3 regions of the Clostridium acetobutylicum ATCC 824 genome follow, and region 1 is predicted to be linked to each of the others. Evidence: a T-box and tRNA genes for the amino acid it is inferred to sense, from the RefSeq annotation. Region 1 holds a T-box; the other regions hold tRNA genes.
What was found. A T-box is a leader RNA that pairs with one kind of tRNA and senses whether it is charged. The one in region 1 lies ahead of argS (arginine--tRNA ligase), so its partner is inferred to be a tRNA-Arg.
Positions count from the first base shown of each region.

Region 2: it has a tRNA-Arg gene. The T-box ahead of argS (arginine--tRNA ligase) is inferred to sense a tRNA for this amino acid. The anticodon was not compared.
Region 3: it has a tRNA-Arg gene. The T-box ahead of argS (arginine--tRNA ligase) is inferred to sense a tRNA for this amino acid. The anticodon was not compared.

Region 1 covers NC_003030.1:1,186,303-1,193,332, forward strand. The annotation lists gene pyk (pyruvate kinase) at 1-695, opposite strand, end outside; gene CA_RS05510 (polysaccharide deacetylase family protein) at 777-1,562, opposite strand; gene CA_RS05515 (zinc ribbon domain-containing protein) at 1,910-2,737, shown strand; gene CA_RS05520 (TerC family protein) at 2,827-3,546, opposite strand; gene CA_RS05525 (amidohydrolase) at 3,818-4,981, shown strand; T-box leader at 5,036-5,230, shown strand; gene argS (arginine--tRNA ligase) at 5,279-6,970, shown strand; gene CA_RS05535 (hypothetical protein) at 6,986-7,030, shown strand, end outside.
Region 2 covers NC_003030.1:31,730-38,759, forward strand. The annotation lists gene serS (serine--tRNA ligase) at 1-215, shown strand, start outside; gene asd (aspartate-semialdehyde dehydrogenase) at 284-1,366, opposite strand; gene CA_RS00140 (LysR family transcriptional regulator) at 1,485-2,384, shown strand; tRNA gene CA_RS00145 (tRNA-Ser) at 2,522-2,612, shown strand; tRNA gene CA_RS00150 (tRNA-Ser) at 2,645-2,735, shown strand; gene CA_RS00155 (DUF2142 domain-containing protein) at 2,811-4,181, shown strand; tRNA gene CA_RS00160 (tRNA-Arg) at 4,255-4,331, shown strand; gene dcd (dCTP deaminase) at 4,471-4,992, shown strand; gene CA_RS00170 (alpha/beta family hydrolase) at 5,008-5,628, shown strand; gene pyrE (orotate phosphoribosyltransferase) at 5,647-6,321, shown strand; gene CA_RS00180 (ferredoxin hydrogenase) at 6,372-7,030, opposite strand, start outside.
Region 3 covers NC_003030.1:42,157-49,186, forward strand. The annotation lists gene CA_RS00195 (phosphatidylserine decarboxylase) at 1-618, opposite strand, end outside; gene CA_RS00200 (TetR/AcrR family transcriptional regulator) at 776-1,345, shown strand; gene CA_RS00205 (ABC1 kinase family protein) at 1,382-2,980, opposite strand; gene CA_RS00210 (phasin family protein) at 3,135-3,440, opposite strand; tRNA gene CA_RS00215 (tRNA-Arg) at 3,701-3,777, shown strand; gene CA_RS00220 (PP2C family protein-serine/threonine phosphatase) at 4,110-4,922, shown strand; gene CA_RS00225 (DUF6382 domain-containing protein) at 4,950-6,356, shown strand; gene CA_RS00230 (AAA family ATPase) at 6,390-7,030, shown strand, end outside.

The sequences.
Region 1 (7,030 bases):
ATCTTATCGATGTTATCAACACCTTCTTGAGTTTCTATCTTAGAGATAACTCTTATATCTTCTCCACCATTTTCTTTAAGAACCTTTCTAACGACAGATACATCTTCTGCTTTTCTTATAAAAGAAGCAGCTACTAAATCAGCTTGCATTTTACATGCAAATTTTAAATCTAATACATCTTTTTCAGTTACAGCAGGAAGACCTATAGAAACACCAGGTACATTTACACCTTTATGATTTGAAATAATACCATTATTTTTTGCCTTACAAATAATGTTTTTGTCTTGTACATCAGTTATTTCAAATTCTAAAAGACCATCATCGACAAGGAGTAATCCACCTTTTTTTACATCTTTATAAAGATCATCATAAGAAACGGAGCATTTCTCTGAATTTCCCAAAATTTCGCTTCCACACATTACTGTGAAGGTTTGACCTTTTTTTATTTCAGCTTTGTCATTTTCAAAATTATGAGTTCTAATTTTTGGTCCTTTGATGTCAACTACAATTGCAACATTTTTGTTCAGTTCTTTTCTAAGTTTTTTTATAATATCTATTTTTTCTTTGTGATCTTCATGAGTGCCATGTGAAAAATTTAACCTTGCAGCATTCATTCCAGCATTCATTAATTCTTTTAATTTCTCCTCTGAATCACTAGAGGGCCCTATTGTAAAAATCATTTTTGTTTTTTGCACTATAAATCACTCCTAAAATTTATTAACAAAGCAATTATACCACATAAAATAAAAATAAATGAAGTATAATTGCTTAAAAACTTATTTCAAGGTTTTAAAGACATAATTTTGCGATTTTAAAAATTGTATTATTTCTGGAAGCGCCTGTAAGGTTGCTTCATTGGAAGATGAATCATGCATTAGTATTATTATCTTATCGTTGTTTTTGTAAGAGGACTTAACTGAATTTACAATATCGTTAGGTAATTTTTGTTTTGTCCTAAGTGCATCTTTAGAATCTATATCCCAGTCGACAAAATTATAGCCGGCCTTTTTTATGGATTTTTTGAAATTCTTACTTACCATAGTAGAACCACCCGGAAATCTTATTAGCTTCATATTGAACTTTCCATCACCTAGTATTGCTCTTAAAATGTCTCTACATTCATTAATATCATTAATGTATTCAGTTGGAGATGAGTATATTTTTGTGATATTATTGTCAAAGCTTTTTATGCCTATAGAGTTTCCTGACTGCGCTTCCTTTGAGAGAGTTAGCTTGTTTATTATTGAATTTTTACCAGTAACAAAAAAGGTTGCTTTTACATCATAGGTTTTTAAAGTATCAAGTATGTAAGGAGTTACATTAGATGATGGTCCGTCATCAAAGGTAAGATAAGCTGTTTTTTCAGTTTTAGTGTTGCTGACATTCTTTGTTTTTATGGATTTTTTTGAAAGTTTAGTTTGCAGGTTGTCGGTATTTGAAGTTTTATTATAGGTTTCTAAAAAATCTGTTTTGACAATATATGTGGCACCTAGCACTATAAGGGCTATTGATAGAATCATAGCAGATCTTTTTAAAATTAAAGAAATTCCATTTGTTTTCATTAATCCCCCTCCTAAATACTTAATATAGAAATAATTTTGAAATTTTGTTATATAAAAATGCAAAAGCGTAAAATACTTACATTATATATTGATTATAGGAGTTTTAAAAAGAAAAATAAAGGGCTTTATGAAAACATGTGAAAAAACATGACATTTTTATAGATAAGGAACCTATTAAGATAGGTTGAATTTATCAATAAGCTAAGTAAAATTACTTTAATTACATTAGTTTGTTTTAATATGTTAAAAAAATGTAGTAAAATATTAGATGAAATAAATAATATATTATTTTTAGTAGTTTTTATTAATTATTTTGGTAAAAATGTTATTTTTGAAGGAGGCAAATTATGAAGTATTGCGTAAATTGTGGCGCACAATTAAATGATGATGATTTATTTTGTGGAGCGTGTGGAGCTAAGCAACCAGAATCATCAAAAGTGGGAAATGCAGTAGGGAAAATTCAAAATCTTAATTTGGATTTTAAGGGAGTAGTTAAAAGTTTAGGAAATGTGTTTTTAAAACCTGTATCAGCGTCTGAAGAATTTGTTCAAAGAACTTCAAGGAATAATTCTATATTAGCAACATTAATTTTATTGCTTATATCTGCAATATTAGGTATGTGGAGAATTCAGCAGGTATTATCAGGAATAGAGAAGCTACTTACAGGAGTGCTTGGTAGTTCACTTATAGGAAATATTATTGGTTCTACAAGTAGGTATTTTGATGCAAAACAAGATTTACATATTTCATATGGAATGATATTTATTGAAAATGCTTTTGTTTTTATACTTGCCGTTGCAGTTATATTTGGAGTTTTATATCTAGCATTAAATGTTGTTGATAAAAATAAGGTTAATATTTTAACAATATATAATATTGCCGTTGTATACACAGTGCCATTTTTATATTTTAAATTAATATCAATAATAGTATCGTATATATCTAATTCAGTTGGTATTTTTGTAGAATTAATAGGACTTATAATTTCTATAGTAACATTAGTTTTAATAATAAGGGATATATTTAAAGTTGATAAAGATAAGGCAGTAATTATTACGGTAGTTGTTTCTATAATAGTTATATTTATAGCGATGTTTTGCTTAAATAGTTTTGTACAAGCTAATATAAAACAAATTATGCAGTCCCAAATAGATGGAGCTAAGCTTAATATATAAAATTAATTATTGTTTATAAAAGGAATACAGTTAAATAAATATGATTCAACAGCTAAATAATAAAAAACCGCCAAAATGGCGGTTTTTTATTATTTTTTGGTTATTGCACATTCATCTTGGCTTTTTTCTGAACGCTTAGTACTTGAACTAAAAGAAAGTATTATAAAACCATAGAGAAGAGTTAAGGCAGCAAAAGCATATGGTAGAAAAATTCCTAGTGAATGAGGAACTATATTTTTAATAAGTCTATCCTCAAATATCATTGAAAAAGCAGTGTGGGCAAGAATAGCGCCACCTATATATATTACTATCTTATATTTTTTCATTAAGGTTGCTACATATTGACTTCCCCAAAATATTATTGGAATATTTAAAATCAAACCAAATACAATCAAACCTATATGTCCTTTTGCAGCTGCTGCGATAGCAAGTACATTATCTAAGCTCATTGTAAAGTCAGCTAATATTATGCTTTGAATTGCTGCTAACATTTTTTTTGAATTATGTACTGCTTTATTGCTAGATTCTTCATGAGGTTTTATAAAGTCCCAGGTTATTTTAACTAAAATTATTCCGCCCACTAACTTGATAGGAAGCCACTGAATCATAAGTATGTAGGTTATTAAGCATGCAAAAATTATTCTAAGTGTCACGGCAGCTACAACCCCAATAAAAGAGGCTTTTTTTGCTAATGTTTTTGGTAAATCTTTTGTTGCTAATGCGATAACTCCTATGTTGTCACCACTTAAAACTACGTCTAATAAAGTTATTTGTAATGCGCCTAAAAAAATAGGTATTAAATTATCCATTTTTCCTCCTTAAATTTGTACACTACAGTGGTTTATGAAAACATAATTTGTACAGTAATCTATATACAGTTTATAATAAGTATAGTAAATCTATAATTTCCAAAAAGTAATAAAATATGATGTAAAAAAAATAAACTCATAAAAAGGTTTTTCAAACTGCATATAATGGTTGTAATAATCATTATATTATTAAATATAGAATAATTCAAGACTATAATTTAAATAAAAAAATTATGGTCAAGACTATTATATTATAAATGGGGGAGAATATATGTTACTTATAAAAAATGGAAAAATTATTACCATGACAGGCAAGAATTACGATAAGGGATGCGTTTTAATAGATAATGGAAAAATAGTTGATGTGAATGAAAATATAAAAGAGAATAAATACATGAAAGTAATAGATGCATCAAATTTTACAGTTATTCCTGGAATAATAGATGCACATTGTCATATAGGAATTGATGAGCAGGATATAGGAAAAGTTGGGCTTGATATAAATGAGGTTTCAAATCCAGTTACACCAAATTTAAGAGCTATAGATGCTATAAACCCAATGGATTCTGCTTTTAATGATGCTGTTATGGGTGGGATTACAGGTGTTATGACTGGTCCGGGAAGTGCAAATGTAATTGGTGGACAATTTGTCTTTATGAAGACCTACGGAAAATGCATTGATGATATGGTTGTTCTAGAACCGGCTGCAGTTAAGGCTGCGTTAGGTGAAAATCCTAAAAGAGTTTATGGTGGAAAGGGCAAGGCTCCTGTAACAAGGATGGCAATAGCAGCTCTTTTAAGAGAAGCTCTTACAGAGGCTGAGAATTATAAAAATAAAAAGGAAGCTTTAAAGGCAAAGGGAGAAAGAATTGAAAAGAATTTAAAACTAGAAGCATTAATTCCGGTAATTGAGGGAAATATTCCTCTTAAGGTTCATGCTCATAGAGCTGATGATATACTGACAGCTATAAGAATAGCAAAGGAGTTTAAGATTAATATTACATTAGATCACTGCACAGAAGGACACCTAATACCTGAGAAGGTAAAGGAGTCAGGGTATCCAGTTTTAGTAGGACCATCGCTTACATCAAGATCTAAAAGTGAGGTCTCAAATAAAACCTTTAAAACTCCAGGTGTATTAGCAAATATGGGTATAAAAACTGCAATAATAACAGATCACCCAGTTATACCAATTCAGTATCTGCCTATTTGTGCTGGACTTTCATGTAGGGAAGGAATGAAAGTAGAAGATGCTCTTTATGCAATAACCCTAAATGCTGCTGAAATTTGTGGTGTTGCGTCGAGGCTTGGAAGTATTGAGAAAGGGAAGGATGCAGACATAGCTATCTTCGATGGTAATCCAATGGAGGTATTTACAAAAACAATATACACAATAATTGATGGCAATATTGTATATAAGCATGAGTGTTATTGATTAATATTTAATTGTAAAGTATAATAAATGTTGTTATAATATATAATAATAATATAAAAATCTATGAAGTGGAAAGTAGCATGTCGATTTTTTAAGCGAGCTGATATTTTGGTGAAAGTTCAGTATTAAGACATATGTGAAATAGAGCCATGGAGATGAATTATCCGCTTAACGCGTTAAAATTTTTAAGGTGGACTTTTATTAATAAGGTCAATCAGAGTGGTACCGCGAAATATAATCGTCTCTGCAGTTATGTAGAGGCGTTTTTTTTATATTTAAATCTAAGGAGGCAAAATTGTGGATTACAAGAAAGTAATAGCTGAAAGAATTAATAAAATTGTAGATATGGATGTTGAGGCACTTTATAAAATTATAGAGATACCGCCTAAAAAGGACATGGGTGATTTTGCACTTCCATGTTTCCAATTTGCTAAAGTATTAAGAAAAGCTCCAAATGCTATAGCAGAAGAAGTATGTAAAAAAATAGATCAATCTGGTTTTGAAAAAGTAGAGAATTTAGGACCTTATATCAATTTCTTTGTTGATAAAGCAGATTTTGCAAAAGAAACAATAGAGAGTGTTTTAAGTGAAAGAGATAACTACGGTCGTTCAAAAGTGGGAGAGGGGAAAAAGGTACTTATTGAATATTCTTCCCCTAATATAGCAAAACCTTTTCATGTGGGTCATTTATTCGGTACAGTGCTCGGAAGTTCTCTTTATAAAATATTTTCAATGGAAGGTTATGACTGTGTTAGAATAAATCATCTTGGAGATTGGGGTACTCAATTTGGTAAACTTATATCTGCATATAAAAGATGGTGTGATGAAGATGCTCTTTATAAGGATCCAATAAAAGAATTATTAAGAATATACGTAAAGTTCCATAAGGAAGCAGAAAAGGATCCACTATTGGAAGACGAAGGTAGAATGTACTTTAAGAGACTTGAGGACGGAGAGAAAGAAGAAGTAGAGCTGTGGACAAAATTTAAAGACTTAAGCTTAAGAGAATTCAAAAAAGTATACAATCAAATTGGAGTTGAGTTTGATTCATATACAGGAGAAAGCTTTTATAGTGATAAAATAGATGCAATAGAAGAAGAACTTAATGAAAAAGGACTTTTGACAGAAAGTAATGGAGCCAAGGTTGTAATGCTAGATGAATACAATATGCCTCCATGTATAATTAAAAAGGCTGATGGAGCAAGTATCTATGCAACTCGAGATTTAGCAGCGGCTGAGTACAGAAAAAAGACCTATAATTTCGATAAGAGCATATATGTTGTAGGACTTGAGCAGTCACTTCATTTTAAGCAATTTTTAAAGACGCTAGAGCTTGCAGGTCATGAATGGTCAAAGGATTGTATTCATGTAGGTTATGGTCTTGTAAGATTTGCAGAAGGGAAGCTTTCAACTAGAAATGGTGATGTTATATTCCTTGAAGATTTACTAAAAGAATCAGTTCAAAAAACAAGTGAAATTATTGAAGAAAAAAATCCTGAACTTGACAATAAGGAAGAAGTATCTAGAAAAGTTGGAATAGGAGCAGTTATATTTACTTATCTTAAGAATGGAAGAGAAAGAGACATAATATTTGATTGGAAGGAAATGCTAAGTTTTGAAGGGGAGACAGGACCATATGTTCAATATTCCTATGCAAGAGCAAAGAGTATTTTGAGAAAGCTTGGAGAAGTAAAAGGTAATGTAAGTTATGATAAACTTGTTTCAGCAGAAGAATTTGACTTGATAAAACAACTTAAAGGCTTTAACGGTGCTATTTTAAATGCTATAGATAGACTTGAGCCATCGGTTATAACTAGATATGTAATAGAGGTTGCAAAGGCGTTCAATAAATTTTATAATGCCTATAATATTTCAAATACATCTGATGAAGAATTAAAGAATGCAAGACTTGCTCTTGTTGAGGCTGCTTCAATAGTTATAAAAAATGCACTTAGTCTCATAGGAATAGATGTAGTTGAAGAAATGTAAGGAGGGAAAATGCACATGGCGTTTAGTATTAAAACACTGGCAATACTTTTTTTACTTATG
Region 2 (7,030 bases), 1.2 Mb from region 1:
GTAGTAACTTCGAGGATTTCCAAGCAAGACGTGCAAACATTAAATTTAGAAGAGATCCAAAGGCTAAACCTGAATTTGTTCACACTCTTAATGGATCAGGTCTTGCTGTTGGAAGAACAGTTGCAGCAATACTAGAAAATTATCAAAATGAAGATGGAAGTGTAAATGTTCCAGAAGCGTTAAAGAAATATATAGGAAAAGACGTTATAAGATAAATAATTTAAGGTGACACAATGTAGTGTGTCACCTATTTTATATTATATGAATTTAAGGATTAACAGAGTTATTTAGAGGTTAAATATCCTTGAGTTTTTAAGAGCTCAGCACTTAAAACACCGCCACCAGCTGCTCCACGAAGAGTATTATGAGATAAGCATACAAACTTATATTGAAATAATTTATCCTCACGAAGTCTTCCCATAGTTATTCCCATACCATTTTCAAAATCTCTGTCTAGTTTTGTTTGTGGTCTATCAGGTTCATCAAAATAATGTAGGAATTTTTTTGGAGCACTTGGCAAATTTAAAGCACATTCAGGGGCTTTAAAATTTTCCCAAGCATCTATTATTTCCTGTTTTGAAGGTTTCGTTTTGAAATTAACAAATACAGCAGCCAAATGACCATCCGTTACAGGAACTCTTATACATTGAGTAGTTATAAGAGGAGAGGAAGCATTTACAATTTTATTATTCTCTATTTTTCCCCATATTTTTAGAGGTTCATTTTCACTTTTCTCTTCTTCACCTTTAATGTAAGGTATAACATTATCAAGTATTTCAGGACATTCTTTAAAGGTTTTTCCTGCTCCAGAAATAGCTTGGTAGGTACAGGCAAGAATTGTTTCTGGTTCATATTTTAAAAGAGCACTTATAGGAGGAACATAGCTTTGTATAGAACAGTTAGGTTTAACACTTATAAATCCTCTTTTAGTTCCTAATCTCTTTTTTTGAATATCTATTATTTCTGTATGATTGTTATTTATTTCAGGAATTAAGACAGGCACATCTTGTACGTATCTGTTTGCAGAGTTATTAGATATAACAGGCATTTCATGTTTTGCATAGTCCTCTTCAAGAAGTCTAGTTTCTTCTTTATTTAAGGAAATGGCGCAAAAAACGAAATCAACCATGCTTGAAATTTCATCTACATCAAACGCATCTTTAACTATAAGATTTTTAACTCCTTCAGGAATTGGCTCATTCATTTTCCATCTATCTTTTACAGCTTCCTCATAGGTAAGACCAGCTGATTTTTTACTTGCAGCAATTAGTGTAACCTCGAACCAAGGATGATCTTTTAAAAGACATGCAAATCTTTGTCCAACCATGCCTGTTCCACCAATTAATCCAACCCTTAATTTATTCATAGGAATCACCTCAAATTTATTTGATTGTTTATAATATATATGCTAACATACATGTATATATTAGTAAAATTGATAAATTTGATTAATATATTCAAAAAAATTGATAGGAGAAGAGGTTATGGATTTTAAGCAGTTAAATACATTTATAGCTGTAAGTAAGTATCAAAGCTTTACGGAAGCAGCCCATTCGCTTAATTACGCACAATCTACTGTTACTACTCAAATAAAAATATTAGAAGAAGAACTTCAAATAAAGCTTTTTGAAAGAATAGGAAAAAAAGTTACCTTAACATATGAAGGAAAAAAGTTATTGCCATATGCTAAACAAATGATTAAACTGTCAAATGAAATAAAAAAAGTAGTTTTAGATGATGAAAAGCCAAGTGGAACACTTACAATAGGTGCTGCTGAATCTTTATGCGTTATAAGGCTTCCAGAGATACTTAAAGAATATAGAAGATTATATCCAGATGTAGAGGTGTCTTTAAAGTTCGGAAGTTGCGCTGATTTTAGACATTTTTTGAAGGATAATATAATAGATGTAGCATTTTCTCTAGGAACTAAGATTGATTCAAATGAATTTATATCTGAGGTTGAATTTGATGAACCTATGATTCTTTTGGCATATCCAGATCATCCGCTTGTAAAAAAAGAAAAAATATATCCAGAAGATATAGTGGAAGAACCTCTTGTGTTAACAGAAATGGGATGCAGTTATAGAGCTGCATTTGAAAATATTTTAAGAAGTTATAATATAAAACCTAAACTTGTTCTTGAAACAGGAAGTGTTCAGGCTATAAAACAATTTACCATGAGTAGATTGGGAATAACACTTCTTCCTAAGGTTGCTGTAGAAGAAGAAATAAAGAATGGAAAGTTAATTCCACTTAACTGGTGTGGACCAGATTTCGGTATTATATCACAGGTATTGTATCATAAGGACAAGTGGATTTCGCCGGCATTAAATGCCTTTCTTAAATTATCTAAAAAAATTATGTCAGATAAAGATAAATATTAAATAAAAACGTTGACATTAAAAAGAGTGGATGTTATAATAAATCTTGTCGTAAGAAATAGGATAAAATTTTAAAATAAATTTTATTTTATTGTTGACAAACAAAAAAATATGTGATATAATATTTTATGTTGTTATGTGGAAAGATGGTCGAGTTGGTTTAAGGCACCGGTCTTGAAAACCGGCGTGCGGGTAACCGCACCTAGGGTTCGAATCCCTATCTTTCCGCCATTAATTTAATAGAAGAAATTCGTAGAGCATATGGAGAAGTACTCAAGTGGTTGAAGAGGTGCCCTTGCTAAGGGTATAGGTCGGGTAACCGGCGCGAGAGTTCGAAACTCTCCTTCTCCGCCATAAAAGGACATTGTAAAATGTCCTTTTATTTGTTTTTAATATAATTTTATTCAAGTAAGGAGTTGATAACTCTTTATGAACAAAAGAGTCGTAAAAGTAGAATATATTTTTATGGCATTTGCATTGTTCTTTGGTGTGCTATTTGCAGTAATAAATGCTCCATTTCAGGATCCAGATGAACCAATACATTTCTATAGGGCGTATCAAATATCAACAGGTCAAATGTTTGAACAAAAGAATAATAGCGGCATAGGCGGATACTTACCGCAGAATCTAATAAAAACGTCAGAAAATTTATCTGAAGACATAAAGGCTAAATCCAATAAAAAACAAGATATTAATAAAATTAAATATTATCTTAATTTACCTTTGAATAAAAATAAGGTGGCTTTTAATGATTTTAGAAGTGCCACTATATATTCAGATATAGTATACATACCACAAAGTATAGGCATTAATTTAGCTAAGATTTTTAGAGCTTCGGCACTTTATATGATGTATTTTGGGAGAATAGCTAACTTAATATGTTGGACAATAATAGTGTTTTTTTCAGTAAAATTGATACCTTTTAAGAAAAATTTAATGGCTTTTTTAGCTTTAACTCCAATGAATTTGTATCAAGCAGCATCATTATCAGCGGATGCTATGACAAACTCTATGGCTTTTTTAAGTATAGCGCTTGTACTTAGATATGCATTTGGGGAAGAGGAAGCTAAACTAACTAAAAGGCAGATTGTTACAATGATAATAGCATTTACATTACTAGCTTTTAGTAAAAGAATTTACTTTGTAATGTGTATCTTATTCTTCATAATTCCAATAAAAAAGTTTAATAGTAAAAAGGATTATATAGGAACATTTGTAATAATGCTAGGTGCATGCTTAATGTCTTTAGTAACTGTTTCGGTAATATCTAAAATTTTAGCTATAAAGGTTTCTGCCGGGTCGTACACTCCGGGACAAATGGAATTTGTTCTTTCACATCCTATTACATATATACATATATTACTTAGAACATTTCATTTTAAAATGTCTTTCTACGCCATTAGTTTTATAGGAGTTTTTGGATGGTTAGATACAAGGTTACCTTTAAATTTGTATCTTTTTTATGGAGTGGCATTAGTATTAATTGCATTATTCGAACATACTTTAATTGAAAAGAATAAGGATAGAATTATTATGTTTATAGTATTCATAATTAATGTAGGATTGATTATGTCAGCTCTTTATGTATCTTGGACACCTAAGGCTGCTAATATTATTGAGGGAATACAAGGCAGATATTTTATACCTATAATACCTCTCTTAGGTTGTTTTATTGGAGTAAAAGCGAATAAGAGTAGAAATGTATATTCTAAGGTTGTTTTAGCAATTTCTACATTTACTATATTAACATACTCTGTATTACAGTTATTATTAAGATTTTACGGTATAAGGATATTGTAAGAAGAAATAAGGGTAAAATATAGGATTTGATTTTTTTGTTCTAATGTGATAATATAAGTATGCTTAATATTTTGCGATAGTACCTCAACTGGATAGAGGACTCGGCTACGAACCGAGGCGCTGCGGGTTCGACTCCTGCCTGTCGCACCAATAAAACCCAATCTTTTGATTGGGTTTTTATTTTTGTGTAAATAATTAATATTTTAAGGTATAGTTGCTTCTATTTTTCAGAAGTATATATGATATAATTATAAAGGAAATTAATCAGTAAAAGTAAAGGAGTAGGAAAATGATTCTTTCGGGAAAACAGATAAAAGATAGTTTAGGAAAAGATATAGTAATAGAACCCTTTAATGAAAAACAAATAAATCCTAATAGCTATAATTTAAAATTACATAATGAACTTCTTGTTTATGATGAAGAAGTTTTGGATATGAAAAAACCTAATAAAACAAAAAAGCTTATAATTCCTGAAGAAGGAATTGTACTTGAGCCAAGAAAATTGTATCTTGGAAGAACATTGGAGTATACAGAAACTGATAAATATGTACCAATGCTCGAAGGAAGATCTTCTATTGGAAGATTGGGTGTGTTTATTCATGTTACAGCAGGGTTTGGAGACGTTGGATTTAAAGGATACTGGACATTAGAGATATTCTGCGTTGAACCAATAAGAATATATTCTGGAGTTGAAATTTGCCAAATATATTATCATGACGTTGGTGGAGATTATGAAAAATATTCAAGTGGCAAATATCAAAATAATAAGGGGATTCAACCAAGTTTACTTTATAAGGATTTTATAAACTAAAAAACAAATAAGGTGATGTATTTGAATAATAAATTGGTTAGATCATTAAAGTATAATGATGTCTACGGAGAACTTTATTCTTATGAAAATTCAAGTGCTCTAACTGTAATTTTTCCAGGAATAAATTATGGTCATGAAAAGCCTCTTCTGTATTATGCAAGGAAAGCAGCTGCACAGAATAATATAGATATTCTATGCATCAACTATAAGAATAAGATTTCTTGGGAGGACATAGGAAAACAAAGTATTGAAGATGTAGCTATTGAAATAAAGGGCATTATAAAAAATGTTATTGAAAAAAAGTATGATAACATTTATTTTTTAGGGAAAAGTGTTGGAACAGAAATAGCTGGATGTACATCTTCTAAATTAAATATAGATAATATAAAGTTTCTTTACTTAACACCTATTGAAGAGACTTTAAAGTATATAGTTGACAGAAAGTGCATTGTGGTGTCAGGCACTAAGGATGAATTTTTTAAAAGTGAATGTATAAATAAAATCAGAGAAAATAAAAATGTTAAATTGATGTTGTTTGAGGGAGCTAATCATTCTCTTGAGATTAAGGATGATATTATAAGAAGTTTAAGAATTTTAGATAACGTAGCACAATTGTATTTGGACTTCTTTAAATAAAAACATGGAGGGCTAAAAATGGAACAATACAAACAAGAATTTATAGAATTTATGGTGGAGAGTAATGTACTTACCTTTGGGGATTTCATAACTAAAAGCGGCAGAAGAACACCATTTTTTATAAATACAGGTAACTACAAGACAGGTAATCAATTAAATAAGTTGGCTAAGTTTTATGCTAAAGCAATATATGATAATTTTGGAGATGATTTTGATATTTTATTTGGGCCTGCATATAAAGGAATACCTTTAAGTGTTTCAGTAGCTATGGCACTTGATAATATTTATGGAATTAATGCAGCTTATTGTTCAAATAGAAAAGAAGTTAAAGATCACGGTGATAAGGGAATACTTCTTGGAGCAAAGCTTGAAGAAGGAGACAGAGTTATAATTGTAGAAGATGTCACAACAGCTGGTACATCAGTATACGAAACAATGCCTATACTTAAATCACAGGCTGAGGTTGATGTAAAGGGAATCATAATATCAGTGGATAGAATGGAAAGAGGTAAGGGAGATAAGAGTGCCTTAACTGAACTTAAAGAAAAGTTTGGATTTAAAACATGTTCTATTGTTACTATGGAAGAGGTAGTAGAATATTTGTATAAGAAAAATATCAATGGCAAAGTAATCATAGATGATAAAATGAAAGATAGAATTAATGAGTACTATAAAGAGTATGGAGTAAAATAGTAAAATAAATGTGCCTCAACTTAGATGTTAAGGCACATTTATTTTATATATTATTCATGTTTTGAAACATTTTTATCTTTTGTGTATTTTACGTGTAGTAATTTGTGAGCAAGTCCTTCACCTGGTTTTCCAAAGTAGCTATCATACATTTTAATAATAGCTGGATTATCATGTGACTTTCTCTTTGAAAGAACATTTTTATCTTGGTTGTATAATACTGATGCTCTTAGTTTTCTGTAATCAACATTTTCTCTATCAAGAGCATTTACGTGAGGTTGACCTCCACCATTTATACATCCACCAGGGCAAGCCATTACTTCTATAAAGTGATATTGTTTTTCGTTCATTTTTCCAGATTTCATAAACTCGAAGAAGTTAGAAGCACCATTTATAACAGCAACGTTTAGTTTATTTCCAGCAATTTCAACTTCCGCTTCTTTTATGCCTTTAAAGCCTCTTACTTCAGTGTAATCAACATTTTCAAGTTCTTTATTTTCAGCAAAGTCTTTAGCTGATCTTATTGCAGCTTCCATAACGCCACCGGTTGCACCAAAGATAGCTCCAGCACCACTGTAAGTACCCATAGCAGGATCAACTTCACCATCTTCAAGATCTGCAAATTTAATTTTTGCATCTTTAATCATTTTTGCAAGCTCTCTTGTAGTTAAGGATGCATCAATATCTCTTAAGCTGTTAGTTTCCATGAAAG
Region 3 (7,030 bases), 1.1 Mb from region 1:
TCTTTTGTTTTCGCAAAATAACCTCTTTACTTTATTTAAGGCAATAGGATTCACTGAGTAATATGAGCCTTTAATTTTTGAGGTAGCGCTGCACACACCGCTATCTACAAAATGAAACCTATGATAATCAGTTGGACATAGCCTTAGAATCATACATATTCCATTCTTATATTTTGAGCTTATTTTTTCATCCTTTATAAGTTCCTTTAGGCTATAGCCCATACCTTTTATTTCAACTAAATTATCTAAATCTATATTCTCATAAACAAGTAGTCTACCATCTCCAGGAGAAATTAAAATTTCTTTATTTGTGGAGAAAGGTCTTGCTTCTTTTGTAAGTTTTCTAGTAAAGAAATCATTGAAGGATTTGAAAGCTTCAGGCTTTTTTTCACTTTCTAGAATGTCAATATCAAAGGAGTCTATGAATTTTTTTACTTTGCCTTTACTGATTTTTGAATCACAAAATGAACCATATATACTTGAAAATGCCTTCTTCTTTATCAAAGCTTCCAGAAAGCTCATTCCAATAGGAGAGGAGTAAGTCCAGTTAAGGTAATTTTCCCCTGCTACCTTCTCAATTTCATACTGCTTTGTTTTTCTATTATAATATTTAATCATTTTCAACCTCTTTATAATTTAATTACTTAGATTTTGTTATAATTATAAGCTTTGGACTTAGTTGATGTCAAAAAATAATTACTTGATGAAGTTATTTTATGATACTATAATTATTATTAGGGAAATATGAAATAAAGTTAAAATTTGGAGTGATCAAATGAATAAGACAAAGAATGCCATATTCAAGTCTGCCCTTATGATATTTTCAAAGAATGGATATGATGGTGCAACTATGGATGAGATTGCATCGAATGCAAAAGTAGCAAAGGGAACTCTTTATTACCATTTTAAAAGTAAGGAAGAAATTTTTAAATATGTAATTTCTGAAGGCATGAATGTTATAAGAGAAGAAATGGAACAGGAAGCAGGAAAGGAAAGTAATCCTGTAAATAAGTTAAAAGCAATCTGTAGGTTTCAAATAGGAATGATATTTAGAAATAGAGACTTTTTTAAGGTACTTATGAGCCAGCTTTGGGGTCAGGATTCCAGACAGCTTGAATTAAGGAAAGTTATAAAGGACTATATAGAGATTATTGAAAGATATCTTAAAGACGCAATGGAAAAAGGCTACATAAAAAAAGGAGAAACTGAGTTTATGTCCTATACTTTTTTTGGTGTACTTTGTTCTGGAGCGGTGTATGACTTAATAAATCAAGGAAACGAAAGTATGGAGAATCTTACAAATAAGATAACTAGATATCTTTTTAATGGAATAGATATATTATAAAGTACTAAAAGACCTCACTTTTATCATTGTGAGGTCTTACATTTTATGTGAACGTATTATAGAGATAAGTAGCCAAAAACCCATAAGTGCAGTAAGGATATATCCTGTAATTCCTATTATAGAAATATTACATACCTTAGGACCTATATTTGAGTGAACTATAACAGAGGAGCTTATTATCATTGAGGATATTATTATACCTAATATAAGTCTGTTAACCATTTTACTTAATTCATTTATAGATTCCTCTAGATTTGTGTGGCTAAGTTGAAGTTTAGCACGGCCCCTCATGATACTGTCACTTAAATCTATAAACTTTTTTGGAACCTTTAATGATGATTTGAAAAACATATATGAGTTAAGTAAAACTTCATACATGTTAAAATTGCCAAAGATCTCTGCTTTGTTTTGAGCTTTAACAAAGGGAATTGCAACATCTAAGAAAGAAATATCAGGCGAAATTTTAGCAATAACACCTTCAATTATTACAAAGCCTCTTACAAGAATGATTAAATCCTTAGGCATTCTAACATTATTTCTCTTTGAACAGTCAAATACTTCTTGAATTAGCTGAGATATTTTTATGTTTTCAAGAGAAGTTGATAAATAGCTTGCAAAAATATAGTCTATATCTTCATAGAGTTGATTTCTATCAATATAGCCGGTTTTTATTCCAATAGACATTATTACAGATATTAATTTATCTATATTTTGATAAGCTATTGATATAATAATATCGTTTAATGCGTTTTTAAGATTTTTACTAATATGCCCCATGATTCCGAAGTCTATGTAGCATATTTTATTTTTTTGTATTAGTATGTTTCCAGGATGAGGATCACCATGAAAGAAACCGTCTTCAAAAACCTGTTTAAAGTATGAAAGAGCTAATTTTTTGCCAATATCATCTATATCATGTCCTGCCTCTTTAAGCGCTTTTACATCAGTTACCTTTAAACCATCTATTTTATCCATAGTTATTATGTGTCGGCTTGATAGCTTGCTAACTAAGTCTGGGCATGTAACAAAATCCGTATCTGAGTTTAATTTTTTAAAAAGAACCATGTTGTTAGCTTCATTTTTAAAGTCCAGTTCGAGTTCTGTAGAGGAAATCAATTCTTCAATAGCTTCTTTAGAATCTATTAAGGTATCTAAAAATTTTGCCTTTGTTAAGCTTACTATTTTATATAGGATAGAAAGATCTAATTTCATCTTTTCTTCTATATTAGGCCTTTGAATCTTTACAATTACTTTTTTGCCGCTCTTTAAAGTGGCTTCATGAACTTGAGCAATTGAAGCTGATGCTAGAGGCTTTTTATTAAAGTAGGAAAAAAAATCATCAATAGGTCTTTTAAATTCTTCTATGAATATTCTTTCCATATTCTCGAAGGTTTCCGCAGGGGCTTTATCTTGAAGCTTTGAAAGCTCATGTATGTAATCAGGAGGAATTATATCAGGTCTTGTGCTTAAAATTTGACCTATTTTAATAAAGGTTGGGCCAAGAGCTTCAAAAGCTCTTCTCAAGTTTTCAGGAGAATTTTTTGCATTATTAAGCTTGGAGTCAACTATGTAGCCAAAACCATAAAAGGCAAGAACTTTAACTATTTTTCTAAAACGCTGCACTGACTTTTTCATCTTTAAACCTCTCTTTAAAAACAGTATCTAAAAGCTCTAACTTATAACTATAAACTATGTGTAGGGAAACCAGTTAAAATGCCTTGCAGATTTTAAAATTGGTGAAAGCTTCAGCATGGTTTCCCTTTAATTAAAGTGTTTTATTTCAACTAAGTTACTGTATTTTATCTTCTAGTTTTGAAACTCTTTCCTTTAATTCAGTTATTTCAGCATTTAAAACTGCAGTATATTTATCTAAAACATCTGAAATATCCTGCTTTGATACAGGCTTTACTTTTTCACCTACGAGTTCACTTTTTTCTTTTATACTCTTTTTTAATTCTTGAGAAAGTTCTTTTCCTTCTTCAAGAGTTAGTTTACCCTTTTTAACCATCTCATCAATTAATTTTGAACCTTTTTCATAAGTATAGGCAGCTGAGCCTAATCCTGCAAGAAGAACTTTCTTTAATTCATCAATCATTGTAAGCATCCCCTTTACATATTTATACTATCATAATAGCAAAATACAGTAACTTTGTAAATGAAAAGCACTTGAATTATCAGAATATATAAAATATTACAAAGAAACTATTTAGGGATGAAATTATATAGTATATTATATGTATTTGTTAAAAATAATACATGCAATATAAAAAAATAAACACAAAATAGAGGGATAGACATATTGACATGAAGAGGTTTTAGTAATAAAATATTAACTTGTAATGGAAAATTTAATATGTGCTCGTAGCTCAGTAGGATAGAGCAGCGGTTTCCTAAACCGCGTGCCGTAGGTTCGATTCCTATCGGGCACACCAAAAAGACCTTGTAATATGAAAGTATTGCAAGGTCTTTTTGCTTTCTCTAAAACGATTTGAAATTAAGGGACAAGCAAAAAAGCTACATTAATATATAGAGTAGATTATAAGATAAAAAATAGCTTGATTATATATACAATAAAAAATTTAAAATATTATTGAGTAAAATTTAAAAAGGAGTTATAAATATAAGAAAAAACGTAATTGAAGGTGGATATTTGAAAAAAATAATGGTATTATGTGTATGTTATTATATATTTTAAATTAATAAGCAACTAATTGTTATTATAAAAATTGTACAAGTATAGTAACAAAATTGAAAAGGAGTATATATGGAAATTGTAGTAGGTGCTGTAAGTGATAAAGGAAATATAAAGCCAACTAATCAGGACAACTTTTTAGTGAAAATTTATGAAGACAACAATCGAGATATTGGATTGTTTGTTATGTGTGACGGAATGGGAGGGCTTTCCTTTGGAGAAATAGCAAGTTCTATTTCAGTTAAATACTTTAAAGAGTGGTTTGACAAACACTATGAAAGAATCATAAATGAAAAGGATGAAAAAAAAATAACAGAATTTATGGCCAAAATCATAGAAGTTGTTAATACGAAAATTAGAGATTATGGCAAAAAAGAATCAGTGAAGGTTGGTACAACTGTATCGGCTTTATTACTATGTAATGATATATACTATATTGCTCATGTTGGAGACAGCAGAATATATAAAATAAACAAGGAAATAAAGCAGCTTACAGAAGATCATACACTGGTAGCTATGAATGTTAGAAATAATATTATGACAGAAATTGAAGCAAAAAATAGTGCTAAAAAGAATATACTTACACAATGTGTTGGAGTTAAAGAAAACATTGAAGTATTTAAAGAACGTGGAAAAATAAATAAAAATGATGTTTTTGTTTTGTGCTGTGATGGCTTTTACAACAAATTTGAAGAAGAAGAATTATATAGTGAAATAAAAAAGATTAAAAACATTATTGATAATGATGTGCTTCAAGAAGCAGCGCAGAAATTTGTAAACAAGGTTAAGGAAAGGGGAGAAAAAGATAACATATCCATAATAATTGTTGGATTTGTATCTGATGAAGGCTTTATAGATAAATTAAAGAAGCATGTTGGATTTTAAATCTAAATAATAAAGGAGCAGGAAAGAATGAATAAAAGTAATTTAAAGTTGGAGTTTGAAAATAATCCTTCAAAAAATTATATAGTAACTTATTTAGATAATATTGATTGCATTGTAGATTATGAAGTTGAAATGATAAATAATAATCCTACTTCTGGAGCTTTGAATATTGAAATAAGACAATTTAATGATAAAATCAAAGTTTTATATGATGCAACAGGAAGAATACCGATAAAAGAATATTTAAAGGGAAGAACTATAAGGAAAAGTGAATTTATAACAATACTAAAAAATATAGCAGTATGCCTTTTGGAATGCAAAAATTATTTTCTAGATGAGAAAAAGTTTCTTATGGATTTAGAAACAATATTTATAAGTGAAAAAGATTTCAGCGTGAACTTATTATATCTTCCATTTGAGCTAATTACCGAAGAAGATATAAATGTAACATATAGAAATCTTGTTAAAAGTTTAATCATAGATTTTGTAAGTATTGAGGAAAAAACTTCTGAAAACATCATACAAGAAACTTTAAAATATCTTAGAAAAGATGATTTTAATTTGGTAGGCTTTAAAAATTATCTTGAAAGTTCTGAAACATCTGGTATTAAAGTAGTAGATGCCCCTGAAAGTAATATTCAAAATAAAGTAGAAAGTGTACCTGTGAGAATTGAAAATGAACCTATACAAGAAGAAGTTGTTAAGGAACCAGTTGTGCATCATGAAATAAAGCCTTCTAATATAGATGTTACTCAAAATAAAAGTGAAGAATTTAACACAGATAGCAACCTTAAAAGTAAGAAGGTGGAAGTAAAAAGCAATACAACTGGTAATAAGAAAAGAAAGATATTATATATAGTTATTTCTCAAGTTATAGCAGCAGCAATAATAGGTATTGAGGTTGCATTTATACTTAAAATGCTGTTTATGATTATAGCTATAGCAGTAGTAGTTGCTGTAGATGTAGCTCTTGTAATATTTATTTTGTTAAGAGGAAATAAAGTTGAAACGGTAGCTGATAAAAGAAGAGCAAATACTAGTTTTATAAAACGCGATAAGGAAGCTAAGGAAAGTAAACCATCTAAAAGAGAAATAGTAACGGAAATGTCTTATGAAACAGAACTTTTAGATTCAAAAACAGCCTTTCTAATGAGTAAAAAAGCTGGTACAGTAGAAAGAATATTCATAAATAAGGACTCATTTAAAATAGGTAGAATATCCGGACAAGCAGATTATATTTCAGATAATAAAGCTGTTGGAAAACTTCACGCGGAAATAAGAAAACAAAATGAAAAATACTACTTAATAGATTTAACATCAAGAAATGGAACCTTTGTAAATGGCCAAAAAATAAATAGTGATGAATTATATGAAATTAGGAATGGAGATACAATTATGTTTGCTAATAGTGAGTTTACATTTGCTATTGAATAAAAAGTTATGGTTTATGATATGGAGGGTAGATTTATGGCAAAGATAAATTTGATTATAGCAGAAACGGATGGAGCTTATTTAAAGGGATTAGTAAATTATATAAGTAGTAATTTTGAGGATACTTTTAGAATCACCTGTTTTACTAATAGAGAATATTTGGAGAAGTATATAAGCTCTGGTAGGATTTCGGACATACTTTTGATAAAGACAGACATGTTCTATGAAGGGCTTATGAAAAATTCTATAAAATCCATTGCTATTTTATCAGAAGGTGGCAATATGGATGAATTTAACGGGCTCCCTGTAGTAAAGAAGTATCAGCCAGGGGAAAAGCTTTGCAGAGAAATATTGAATATATATTATAATAACAATCCAGAGGTGGCCCCTTGTAAAGAAGTAAAAAAGCAGGAAGGCAGCATAATAACGCTATATTCACCTGTTGGAGGAATAGGAAAATCAACTATAGCTATAGAAATGGCTAAAAAACTAAGTGATTCTAACAAAAAAGTACTGTATTTGAATTTAGAAGATTTACAATCAACCTTGGTTTTTTTTGAATGTAGTACAAGTAAAAATATGTCTGATTTCCTTTACTTCATAAAAGAAAGAGATGAAAATTTTAAAGAAGTTCTTAAAGATATAGTACTTAAAGATGAGGAAAGTGGAATTAATTA